Regions from separate parts of the Geomicrobium sp. JCM 19037 genome, predicted to be linked through region 1. Evidence: predicted binding sites of a transcription regulator. Region 1 holds the regulator's gene; each other region holds the start of a gene.

Region 1 (4,412 bases):
GCAATTCTTAGCTGGGATTCTCGATCACGCCAAAGCGTTCACAGCAATTACAAACCCAATCGTCAACTCATACAAGCGTCTCGTTCCAGGCTATGAAGCGCCGGTATACATCGCTTGGTCACTACGTAACCGTAGTCCACTTGTGCGAATTCCTTCTTCTAGAAAAGCGAGCACAAGAATTGAAGTGAGAAGCCCAGACCCATCTGCCAACCCATACTTGGCAATGGCCGCACTGCTTGCTGCAGGTCTTGACGGTGTCAAAAGAAAGCTTCAAGCACCAGAAGAAACAGACCGCAACATCTATGTAATGGATGAGCAAGAACTTAAAGACGAAGGAATCGAAGCCCTTCCTGGTAGCTTAAAAGGAGCGCTTGAAGAACTAAAAGCCGACAAAATTCTCGTCGACGCACTTGGCGAGCATGCAATGGAACACTTCGTTGAAGCTAAAGAAATCGAATGGGATATGTTTAGAACCCAAGTTCACCCTTGGGAAAGAGAGCAATATTTCCAAGCATACTAAAATGGAAAAAGCCTTATCCTTTAGGGGATAGGGCTTTTTTACATGTCTCGTGGAATGTGGTACAGGTTGGCTTGCCCACAATTTTTGATGAAAAATTGCACGTAACGACTCGACCTATAACGAGTTCACTAGCTCAGCATCGTTAGATCTTGGGTCGTTCACTCGTGGGGATACTTCGTAAGCAATCATGTCTCCGGCAGGATAGGGTTCTAACATTGGGGTTACCGATTGGGGGTCGGTGTTTGTTGGATCTAGCCAACGATCGAAATCAGCAGGGGAGAGAATGACCGGCATGCGCTCATGGATGTCAGCGACCAATTCGTTTGCTTCTGTCGTAATAATAGCGCAGCTCGTCATCTGTTCTGTGTCGTTTGACCACGTATCCCAAATGCCTGCGAAAGCGAGCGGGTCACCGTTTTTTAATTGGATGTGAAACGGTTGCTTCTTTTTGTTTTTCGTTTGCCATTCGTAAAAGCCAGAGGCAGGAATGATGCATCGCCTCCTTTGAAAGGATTGACGGAAGCTAGGTTTTTCTGTGACGGTCTCTGCTCGGGCATTAATAAGTGGACGGCTAGATTTCTGTTCTTTCGCCCAAGAGGGGATGAGTCCCCATCTGACCGTTTTTAACTGTTCGTACGTACCGTCATGATAAACGCAAAAAATTGATTGAGTCGGTGCGATATTATAGCTTGTTGGTAGTGGGGTATTCTGTCTGTACTTGTTGTTAAATAGCTTTTCTAGGGTTTCTAATTGCTCAAAGAATGTAAATCGGCCGCACATGAACGATATCTCCCTTCATCTATTCAGATACCGTTATCGTGCCCAAACTGGCAAATGTGCAAACGCTCGGGTACGTGGGAAATTTACTTGCATACACTAGATGTAAAAGACACTAAAGGGGTCCGCGTATGCTTGAGTTTGGATTAATTGTGTCACTTATGATCGCTACACCAGGAATTGGAATGCTTAGTGTGATCGGGGTCGCTCTCTATGTGAAAGAACGGAAAAGTAAACAATAAAAACATTATGTAAACTTAAAACGAAAAAGAAAAAACCTGTGTGTCTACACAGATTATTTCAACAGTTCTTTAATGAATATTTCGCAGTACGCCGGTCACTTTCCCTAGCACAGATACATTATCTAAATAGATCGGTTCCATCGTTTCATTTTCTGGTTGCAAACGAATTTGATTACCTTCCTTGTAAAAGCGCTTTACCGTCGCTTCTTGCTCTTCAGTCATTGCAACGATGATATCGCCATTATTCGCTGTCTGTTGTTGCCGAACAATGACTTGATCCCCGTCCAAAATCCCGGCATCTATCATACTTTCACCGACAATGGTTAGCATGAAAACCGACTCATTCCCAACAAAAGATTCAGGGAGAGGGACGTATTCTTCAATGTTCTCAACAGCCGTAATCGGTTGACCAGCGGTAACTTTACCGATAACGGGTACGTAAGCGGTTGCTGCTGGTGCATTGCTGTTCTCGGTGTATGAAGAGGCGTCTGTCGTTGCACCATCTAATCCTAACACTTCGATTGCGCGAGGTTTTGTAGGGTCACGCCGAATAAAGCCTTTCTTCTCTAATCGTGCTAAATGACCGTGCACAGTAGAGCTTGAAGCGAGACCGACAGCTTCACCGATTTCTCGTACGGACGGCGGGTAACCTTTGCTGCGTACATTATCTTTAATATAAGTAAGAATGCGTTCTTGGCGTGCGGATAACTTTGTCATCGTTTCACCTCATTATCTCTTTCCAATCTTAGGAAAAGCATAGCATACAAAACATGTGTTTGCAAACACTCGTTCTGTTTTTCTTGTTGACAAGAACATTTGTTCCGGTTATGATCATTATACGAACATACGTTTTGGAGGGGATCAGATGGTCAAGTTATCAAAAGCACTTATAAAGAGGAAAACGGTAGAAGAGTGGCTCATTATTCTTCTGTTTGGTTTTGCGGTCGCTGTCATGTTGTTTGTAGCCCAAACGTCATTAGCGGCGAGTGAACCCGTCGTTTTAAATCCAGCATTTCTTTCATATAAGTAAAACTAATAACTTTGGCCATCGTTTTACGTGAGGTCTGAAAACAATGACGAACCGGTTAAATTCTTTAAATTATAAATGTTAGGTTTATTTCTTTTGCTGTTCGGGAATATACATACTAATGTGTGAGAACGATGATAAATAACGAAAGGAGGATCCGTGATGAACTCTAGTAAGAAAATCGACCGTATGAACGAACTTGCCAAGCGGGCAAGGACGATGGGGTTAACTCATGACGAAGAGTTCGAACAGCATTCGCTTAGAGATGAGTACTTGAGTAGTCTAAGAACATCTTTTAAGAAGCAATTACAAGCCGTTAAAGTGGTTGATGAGAATGGAAGCGATGTGACTCCTCATTCATTAAAGAAACGAAGGCGTTCCTATTAACAGAATGAATAGCTTAACCCATCAACCTGGACGGTGCATCCAGGTTTTTTCAATGTCATGAACAAACCGCTCTAAAGGTTGTTTTGATGAATAAAACCGTATATCATGGACAAGAGTAGGTTTAATAGGAATGATGGAGAGGATGAACGAGTGTTGAATACAGTAGAAGAAAAAGCAATTAATACGATTCGTACGTTATCCATTGATAGCATTAATCGAGCCAATTCCGGTCACCCGGGGCTTCCGATGGGTGCAGCACCGATGGCGTTTGCATTGTGGACAAGACATTTAAAGCACGAACCAGATAACCCAAACTGGTGGGATCGTGACCGTTTCGTACTTTCAGCCGGACACGGATCAATGCTTTTATATAGCCTGCTTCATCTTAGTGGATATGACTTGAGCATGGATGAACTGAAGAACTTCCGCCAATGGGGAAGTAAAACGCCAGGTCACCCTGAATACGGACATACTCCAGGTGTGGATGCAACAACAGGACCTCTCGGTCAAGGCCTTGCAATGGCTGTAGGTATGGCAATGGCTGAATCCCACCTGAGCGCAGTATACAATACATCCAAACATGAGCTGTTTGACCATTACACGTACGCTCTTTGTGGTGACGGAGATGTGATGGAAGGGGTCGCTTCAGAATCCGCATCCTTGCGGGTCATCTCGGACTTGGGAAGCTTGTTGTTTTGTATGATTCAAATGACATCTCTTTAGATGGAGATTTGAATCGCTCGTTTTCTGAGGATGTAATGGCACGTTACGATGCATACGGCTGGCACACGATTCTTGTAGAAGATGGAAGTGATGTTGATGCCATTGACCGGGCAATTGCAGATGCAAAAGCGGATCCGCGTCAAGCTTGATTGAAATTAAGACAGTCATCGGTTTTGGGTCCCCGAACAGAGCAGGTACGAATGAAGCTCACGGGAAAGCTCTCGGAGCAGACGAGACTGTACTCGTGAAAGAAAGCTATAAATGGGAGCACGATGAGTTCCATGTGCCTGAGGAAGTGGCTTCATTCTTTGCTTCTTTAAAAGAAAACAATAAAAAGCAGTTTAGCGATTGGGAAAATACATTGGCCGCATACGAACAAGATGAACCGAAAAAAGCAGAAGAACTTCGAGGTGCGTTTGCCAGAGAATGGTTTAATAAAGAAGCGCTTCTAGATCTTCCTGCTTATGAAGTAGGAAAAGATAAGTTGGCTACACGAAAAGCTTCTGGTGAAATGATTAGTGCAATATCAAAACAAACGGATGCGTTGTTTGGTGGTTCAGCTGATCTTGCTTCTTCTAACAATACGATGATGAACGATCATGACGACTTTACGAAAGAAAATCGAACAGGGAGAAACGTATGGTTTGGTGTTCGAGAATTTGCAACAGCTGCAGCAGTGAACGGTATCGCTCTTCACGGTGGATTACATCCATACGGAGCGACGTTCCTCGTGTTC
Region 2 (4,412 bases), on a different contig from region 1:
AACGCCTACGAACAACTCATCCTAATTGCAGATGAATACGATCTTGTGGACCTAAGAGAGCTTCGTGACCTTGAAGACTTTATTGAAGACACACAAACCCTTTAATTAAACGAATCCACCATATGGTGGATTCGTTTAATTGTATTGTTATAGACCTAAGATCTGTTTCTTTTTTGCCTGAAACTCTTCGTCTGTAATGTAGCCTTTTTCCATCAATGAGGCGAGCCTTTCAATCTCATCATAATCGTTCAAGTTCTGGTTCGTAGGCTGAGTGACGGTTGGAGTGGCGTAAAGATCATTGATCCTCTTTTCAATCTCTTCTTTTATTTTTAGGAAATTCTTGTTTTGACCGGGGTTAAACGTAATCGTATTCTCATCACTTACCGCTTGCCACACACCCCCTTGTGCCTCAGTTCCCCCTCTAAACGAGAACTGAATATAGCCGGCAACGAGTCCTGGCTTTTTATATTGAATCGAGGTAATCTCTCTAATGGATATTTCTTTATCCCCTTTGAGCCCATGTAACATCTTATTCGTTAGCCCTTTTCGCTTAATGACCAATTTATGTTCGTGCAACTCTAGTTGGCCATTCGTCCCTTTGCCTTTTAAATCTCACTCATCAAGATCCTCTCCTAAAACACGTTATAATCGATTAAAGTGTACCACAAGTAAACACGTTTGAGAGAATCTTTATGGTGCAATACATTTATACTTAACATTTAACTACTCGCTTAAGGAACGTCCTCTTCCCCTACCTCTTCATACGTCATCACAAAGCCTTCTTTCATCGTTAATTGAATAAACGCACCTTCTCTTAATTCACTGAGCGCTGTAAACTCAATGTCCATTTCGTCTCCATCTTCATTCATTGCAGGTAGCTCATAATAGACAGTTCCTTGCTCATCTTCAGCAACTATGCCATCTTCATCAACTTGAACATACCAATATTCTTCTTGAATAAACGGGTTGATGTTCGCTCTAGTCATATCACTCAACGAGTAATACAACCCGATAAATGCAGCAATTCCTAGAATCACTGCTACACTAATGCCAATCACTGCTTTTCTCATCATATTGCCTCCTGAACCTATGTCTTTAACACACATTTTACCTCCTTGACGCACGATGCTGAATTGATTGATCTTACGTCAGCTTACGATGTTGTAAGGTAGTGGGCAAACTGAAATGTTCCTCTTTTTACATCGGATAAAGAAAATACATATAAATTGAACAAACAAAATTCCGTTGAATTCCTTACTACTTTATGGATTCGATATAGATAAAGTTGATTATTAGATTTAACATGATTAGCATTGAATTGAAATAAATAGCTTTAAATCATTGAATATTGGCACAAAAAAATAACTTCTCATTGGGCGTTCATATTCCCTGTGCTGTTTAAAAGCTACGTTTCTCATGCTGCGCACGCCGGCTCACAATCATCACCCTCGACGAAGCCACCATCACACTACGTGCCTAATGCTGCTGAAATAGGCACAGATGCGTTTACGAGTAGTATCACTTTTGATGATGATTTATCCCGCCTTTTTACATGTAGAGAAAAAATAATAAATGCGTTAGGGTGGAAAGATCCAAGCGCGGGGTTTAAACTTGATGTACTATTGAAAAAGCTGTCACTGTCTGTAATTACATCGTTATTGTTCGTATAATTTTAACTTTCCTCACGAGTAGATGATACGGGGTGACATTGCTCGAATTATAAATTTACACACAAAAAAAGGGCTGATATAAATTATCGACCCCGATCCGACCCCATTTTGGGGTTGGTAATTATTATAAATGGCGTCCCAGGAGAGATTCGAACTCCCGACCCACAGCTTAGAAGGCTGTATAAGCACATTACTTCCTATTATATAGCGTTCAATATTTACTGATAGATCGCATCATTGAATCATTCGAGTAAAGTCATACTACGTAAAGTTGACGCAAGATCGAAAAAATCCTGCGTCAATATTGCGTCAATCTCAAAACCCATTGCCCACGAACGTTCGTTCCTATATAATAAGAACAAATGTTCTATGAGGTGAATCATGAGAGACAACAAACTAACGCCCGGCTCAAACATGCGCTGGGAATCAATGCGTATGATCTTACCTGAGTGGCGCGAGGCGTGGCTAGATCATCAAAAGGACCACAAAAAGGTGGATAAACCAGAAATTGATGAGCAGCAATGGGAAGAGTTTGCTCTCATCTTAGATGACTGCATGGAGCATAACCAGTTGATTAAGTTTGAGTATTGGCAGGATGGCTTGTTTTACGAGGTGCTCGGTCACTGCCATTATGTCAATCATGACCAACGGCAGTTTCATGTGCTTGCTGGGGATGAGGTGCATTACTTAAAATTTGATGTGATTTCTGATATTAAAGCTAGGTAGATTAACATACCTAGCTTTTTGGGTTTAACCTTTATTCTTACACAATTGAATTATATGATTTGCTTCTTTATCGCTAATCGTACGATGATTCCTAGTTTTACTACTTATTCCGAATAACTCTGTTTTCGAATTATCTAAATAGTTTTCTGTTATCCCTAAGGATGGCAAATCCTTAATCAATTTTCTGTCCAATGCAAGAGGGGTAGACAGAATTTTTGACTTATTACGGTCCCCTACAAGTACAATATGATCCACTTTCGCAGCACTGTTTAGTTGATCAATTCGTTTACCATCAGCTCCGCGCTCAAGTATTTTATCAATTAAATAGTATGCTGTAATATACTCTTGATCTCCAATTGACGTATGGAAAAAAGCGTAACTCCCTATTTTTGCATTCTTTTTTGTGTTAGCCCCACGTAAATTATCAGCATCACCATAGGTTAAGTGAGTAAAATCGGGATCCGCATGCTTTTCTAATTCTTTATATTTTATAAATATATTCATTCCATTCCCACGCTCCTCTTTTTTAGGGTAAAGGTCTTCAAAACTACAATTAAATAAATAAGTCATCTTATGAATTTCAAAGATAGAGGGATCAGAAGTGCCACTTTCCAATTGCGAAACTCTTTTCTGACTAATCCCCATCTTTATAGCTAACTTACTTTGCGTTAGTTTACTTTGTCTTCTATACAAAGATATACGATTCAAACAGACTCCCCTCCTCAGTGAATTCAATTTATTACGATTCGGTATATTAATGATATACAAAACTCATCTTGTTGTCAATATTCTAAGTTGAATCACCAATAGAAACTAATAAGCCCAGAATCCAAGGATTTTTAGGCATAAAAAAGACCCCCACGATAGTGGAGGTTAATTGCTCGATAAGCACCGAACAAATGATGGATTTCCATTATAACACAAATTGACAGATATTTTGATTCTTTTTTACTAGTGATATATTCCAACCCCACTCATTTGAAGATCCGCCGTAACCCTCGGCCTGTGACCTTACCCGCCGCCCTTCTAGCGATGCGATTGCCGACTGTCCCTTTCTTTACTGCATTAATGTCTCCCAAGATACGAGCTAGCTTGTACAGGTTGCTTCGAAACTTGTTCATGCGATCCACTCCCTTATGTAGCCCGCAAGCTATGCGGCTTATTGGTCGTACGGTCTGTACTTTTCTCGCCCTTTTTCCAGTTCCTTTTTTAAAGCTTCAACATCCGGCCTGTAATAGATTGTAGTTTTCCCCTCTTTCTTCACCGGGTTTAACCTACCACCCGCACTTAATGCAGAGAGTCTTTGGCGATTAATATCGAGGATCTCCATTACTTCACTAGGGGTCAAAACGTAGTGGTCGACAAATGCTATAAGCTCATCTTTACTGTTAATGGTGTGCTTCATGCTTTTTCTCTCCTCTTGTTACGAGTGATCAAAAATATTGTAATCATACACACTACCGCAACGGTTATAGATACAATCCCTAAAGTCGTTTCATACCAGTTTGTAAATAACAACGCTATTGCTACCAGTAATGCGAACGAAATTTCAATCTTGTTCATGTTTGAATCCCTCCAATTTATGATAGTATGGAAGGTGAGGGGCGCAATCCCTCACCTAGCGTTTTACCTGTTGCCCTTTCGCTTCTTGCATGGGGCTTCTTTCGTTTCTGCTTGCTTTTGGGCTTTCTCCTTTGAGATTTAAGCCGGATGTAGAGTAGCCCAAGTGCTCCGATTCCGATAGCCAAGTCTTTGAATATCTTAGCTAATTCTTTCGCTATCTCCAAGTTATTACCTCCTTTCTATATTTTAATTATATCATATCTATATATACGTGTCTATAGGTAAACCAAAAATAAATGGCAGGAATTTCCCCGCATTTTAGTGGATTAATCCAGATGACCAGTGCGGTCTAGGACAGACGCAAGTTGCTCCCGAGTCGTAAAATGCTTGGGACGCTCGCCATTGAGCACGCCTACTCGCTTGGCTTTATCCCACGACGCTCGATGCGCCTCT
Region 3 (4,412 bases), on a different contig from region 1:
GTTTGGAAAAGGCACGGTGCAACAGTCGTATGATTTTGGTGATGGAAGTGAGATGAATTTGTCGATGTTCCGCTGGCTTACTTCGGCTGGAAATGACATTCATGAGGAAGGTGTGGAGCCGACCATTGAACAGACACAACCTGACTATTTCTATGCGACGGCATTGGCGATTGATGAACCGTTAGAGCCAAACGATAACAACGATCAAGTACGCAGTGCTCAAGAGATCTTACTCGGTCTTGGTTATGAGCCAGGAAGAACAGACGGGTATTTCGACGAACAAACAGAGAACGCAGTTATTGCATTTCAAGAGATGGCGGACGACCTCGATGTGAACGGTACGATCAACGAAGAGACCGCTCAAGCGCTTCATACAAGCATTGTTGAACAAATCCGAGAGCCAAGTAATGATCGGCAATTGAACCGAGCCATTGAAGTGATTTTAGAACAAGCATCTTAAATGAAGCAGGCCATGCATTCGTCTCTTTGGATACGCGAATGCATGGTTCTTTTTTAGGAAGCTATTTTCTGATGACTCAGTTATAATAAAGGAAAGATCTAGAAATGAGGGATGCGCGATGCCAACGTGGCTGAACGAGTTGCTTACAGGAATTGGTTTGTTTTTTGTGCACCCACTTACATATATCGCACTACTTTTTATGGCTTGGTTAGGGTACCGCCGCGTTAAAAGAGAACGTAAGATGTTTCATACAGGAATCGGGGCTTGGACGAATGAATTGTTTTACCCGCTTATTCCCGGTGTGTTAGCAGATCGTGCTTTCATCTGTCGTTTTGCTACTCGGTTTGGTGTTCGCACCTGCATACATTTTAATGGCTGCAATGCTGTATGCATTGCTTCTCATCGTATTCGGTGCGCGTTTCTTATCAGCTGCATATGCACTGTTAATTGCGTACTTATTGGATGTTGGTTTCGCCTTTTTCAATGTGGAACTGCCATTTGTGCAAGTAGGACAAGCTGAGGCGTTTCCTGTACTCGTTCTCGTTGGGCTGCTCCTCATAGTGGAAGCCATCCTTCTAATTCGGTTAAAGAAACCGACACACTTTTCGCCGCTTCGGACAAAGAGTAAGCGAGGAAAGTGGATTGGTGGACAAATGGTGGAACGAGCTTGGCTCATTCCCATTTTCATATTCATTCCTGGAAGTGGATTTTCTGACATCGGTTGGTGGCCAGTATTTTCGTTCGGAAATGAAGTTTCGCTCGTACTACTACCCATACTCATTGGACACCGAGCGCGTTCACAAACTGAACTACTGTACAAGCAAATACAACGTACGGCGATCCGTACGCTTTGGTTGGCTGTACTGGCAAGTGTCGGTGCAACTATTGTGTACTTTGATGTTTTCTCATCACTCGTAACGGTCTCAGTGTTGTTCGCCTTCGTAGTGTTCGTTCATATATTGCGGGCATCAAGGGAAGGTCGTCAAATTCCATACTTCACGCCACGGTCTGATGGAGTGATGATTCTTGCAGTAATTACTGATTCTCCTGCAGACAAGATGGGCTTAAAACCAGGGGAAATCATTACAAAAGTACACCAAGAACCGGTCAATAGCGAGTGGAGTTTCTACCAAAAGCTGCAAATTAACCCTGCGTATGGACGGGTCGAAGTTGTTGATGCTCAAGGTGAAAAGCGGATCGAACAAGCCGCTCTTTACGATAATCAGCATCACGAATTAGGCATTATCTTTTTGAAGCCCGAAAGCCGTGAAGAGTGGCATAGTTACGACTCACATGGATAATTAAAACAAAGTTGTTATAAGACATTCCCGATTGAGGCATTCTATGAATAATCATGCCAAAAACGGGAATGTCTTTTTATGGACATTGGAAAAGAAAAAGCGAAAATATGTTCGCTTTTTCTTTCGCTATGGTATACTTACACAAAGAAGATGATCGTTGTTGACAGAAGGAGGAACCTGTTTTGAGCCGAGATTTTGAGTTAGTATCGGAATACGAACCGCAAGGGGATCAACCGAATGCAATCAAAGAGATTGTGAAAGGGGTTCGTGATGGGAAACGTCACCAAGTGTTGCTTGGAGCGACGGGAACAGGCAAGACATTTACGATGTCGAACGTCATTCAAGAAGTAAAGAAACCGACGTTAATTATTGCACACAATAAGACACTTGCTGGTCAGCTATATAATGAGTTCAAAGCATTTTTCCCTAACAATGCTGTGGAATACTTTGTTAGTTACTACGATTATTATCAACCGGAGGCGTATGTGCCTCAGTCGGACACCTTTATAGAGAAAGATGCAAGCATTAATGATGAGATTGATAAGTTACGGCACTCGGCAACGAGCGCGCTTTTTGAACGTGATGATGTCATCATCATCGCAAGTGTAAGTTGCATCTATGGCTTAGGATCACCGGAAGAATACCGTGATCTTGTCGTTTCCTTACGCACGGATATGGAAAAAGGACGCGATGAGCTACTCAATGACTTGGTAGACATTCAATATACACGCAATGATATTAACTTTATTCGTGGTACGTTTCGCGTACGTGGAGATGTTGTAGAAATCTTTCCAGCATCTCGTGATGAGCAATGTTTTCGTGTAGAGTTTTTTGGTGACGAGATTGACCGGATCACTGAGGTAGATGCGTTAACCGGTGAAGTCATCGGGGATCGTAATCACGTCGCTATTTTCCCAGCCTCGCACTTTGTGACTCGTGAAGAAAAGATGAAGAAAGCGATTGTGAATATCGAGAAAGAATTAGAGGAACAGCTTGACGTGTTGCACGGTCGCAACAAATTGCTTGAAGCGCAGCGACTAGAACAGCGGACGCGTTATGATATTGAAATGATGCATGAAATGGGCTTTTGTTCAGGTATCGAGAACTATTCAAGACACCTTACGTTCCGGAACCCTGGCGAATCCCCGTACACGTTAATTGATTTCTTTCCAGAAGATTTTCTTTTAATTGTAGATGAATCGCACGTTACGTTACCGCAAGTACGGGGAATGTATAACGGAGACCAAGCGAGAAAGCAAGTGCTTGTTGATCACGGCTTCCGTCTGCCATCAGCAATGGATAACCGCCCATTAAAGTTCGATGAATTTGAGGGTAGGGTATCGCAAGCGGTATATGTCTCCGCAACACCTGGATCTTATGAAGAGGAACAGTCTCCGGAAATGGTTGAACAAATTATCCGGCCGACGGGGCTGCTTGATCCACTTGTTGATGTGCGTCCGATTGAAGGTCAAATTGATGACCTCATCGGTGAGATTAATGAACGTGCAGAAAAAGGTGAACGAGTACTCATTACGACGCTTACGAAGAAGATGTCGGAAGACTTAAGCACATATTTGACGGAAATTGGTATTAAAGTAAAATACCTTCATTCTGATATTAAGACGCTAGAAAGGCTGGAGATTATCCGGCAGTTACGCCTCGGTGAGTTTGATTGTCTCGTCGGCATTAACTTGTTGCGTGAAGGGTTGGATATCCCTGAGGTTTCCCTTGTTGCAATTTTAGACGCTGACAAGGAAGGGTTTCTACGAGCGGAGCGATCGCTCATTCAGACAATGGGTCGTGCGGCACGAAACGCAGCAGGTCAAGTCATCATGTATGCGGACAAGATTACAGGCTCGATGCGGGTCGCTATTGATGAAACTGAGCGCCGGCGCGCCATCCAGAAGAAGCATAATGAAGAGCACGGCATCGAACCGAAGACGATTCAAAAAGCTGTACCACAGACGGTGCAAGCGACGGTCTCTTCTGACGAAACAGACAGCGCGGTCGTAAAGAAACCAAAACAGATGTCCAAAGAAGAACGAGAGAAAACGATCGAGAAGATCGAAACAGATATGAAAGAAGCTGCGCGCTTATTGGATTTCGAACGGGCAGCTGAGTTACGAGATGTGCTCATCGAACTAAAGGGTAGCTAATCGACTATGGATGGAAGGGAAGACCCGACTTATGGCATTAGAGAATATTCAAGTTAAAGGTGCAAGATCACACAATCTAAAGAATGTAGATCTGACCATTCCTCGCGATCAACTTATTGTATTTACAGGGTTGTCGGGCTCAGGTAAGTCATCCCTTGCGTTTGACACGATTTATGCTGAGGGCAGCGCCGGTATGTGGAATCATTATCTTCGTATGCAAGGCAGTTTTTGGGACAGATGGATAAGCCAGATGTAGACAGTATTGAAGCTTATCGCCTGCGATTTCCATCGACCAGAAGACGACGAGCCAAAACCCGCGATCAACCGTTGGCACCGTTACTGAAATATATGATTATTTACGATTGTTATTTGCCCGTATTGGTATGCCTTATTGCCCGCGACACCACATTCCCATTACGTCCCAAAGTGTTCAGCAAATGATTGACCAGCTGCTCACATATCCAGAACGAACGAAAATGCAAATTCTTGCGCCTG

Evidence for each region. The regulator LexA, encoded in region 1, represses DNA repair genes until DNA is damaged. The targets are predictions, from matches to a motif close to CGAACATATGTTCG.
Region 2: JCM19037_RS22235 (YolD-like family protein) is a predicted target of LexA. The motif match lies at 2,003-2,016, and genes of this name have one in related genera.
Region 3: uvrB (excinuclease ABC subunit UvrB) is a predicted target of LexA. The motif match lies at 1,862-1,875, and genes of this name have one in related genera.

Annotation. Positions count from the first base shown of each region.
Region 1 covers NZ_BAWZ01000001.1:134,226-138,637, reverse strand. Annotated here, with positions in the region: partial or broken gene glnA (type I glutamate--ammonia ligase) at 1-520, shown strand, start outside; gene JCM19037_RS00660 (SOS response-associated peptidase) at 635-1,300, opposite strand; gene lexA (transcriptional repressor LexA) at 1,609-2,256, opposite strand; gene JCM19037_RS25380 (hypothetical protein) at 2,405-2,569, shown strand; gene JCM19037_RS00650 (DUF896 domain-containing protein) at 2,729-2,953, shown strand; partial or broken gene JCM19037_RS29775 (hypothetical protein) at 3,059-3,825, shown strand; gene JCM19037_RS29770 (transketolase C-terminal domain-containing protein) at 3,822-4,412, shown strand, end outside.
Region 2 covers NZ_BAWZ01000008.1:22,588-26,999, reverse strand. Annotated here, with positions in the region: gene JCM19037_RS06225 (hypothetical protein) at 1-105, shown strand, start outside; gene JCM19037_RS06220 (DUF4429 domain-containing protein) at 148-576, opposite strand; gene JCM19037_RS06215 (YxeA family protein) at 732-1,070, opposite strand; gene JCM19037_RS22235 (YolD-like family protein) at 2,052-2,396, shown strand; gene JCM19037_RS06205 (helix-turn-helix transcriptional regulator) at 2,421-3,104, opposite strand; gene JCM19037_RS06195 (DNA-binding protein) at 3,556-3,801, opposite strand; gene JCM19037_RS06190 (hypothetical protein) at 3,977-4,183, opposite strand; gene JCM19037_RS22230 (N-acetylmuramoyl-L-alanine amidase family protein) at 4,286-4,412, opposite strand, start outside.
Region 3 covers NZ_BAWZ01000004.1:104,347-108,758, forward strand. Annotated here, with positions in the region: gene JCM19037_RS29120 (S41 family peptidase) at 1-460, shown strand, start outside; gene JCM19037_RS03750 (PDZ domain-containing protein) at 775-1,761, shown strand; gene uvrB (excinuclease ABC subunit UvrB) at 1,944-3,917, shown strand; partial or broken gene uvrA (excinuclease ABC subunit UvrA) at 3,949-4,412, shown strand, end outside.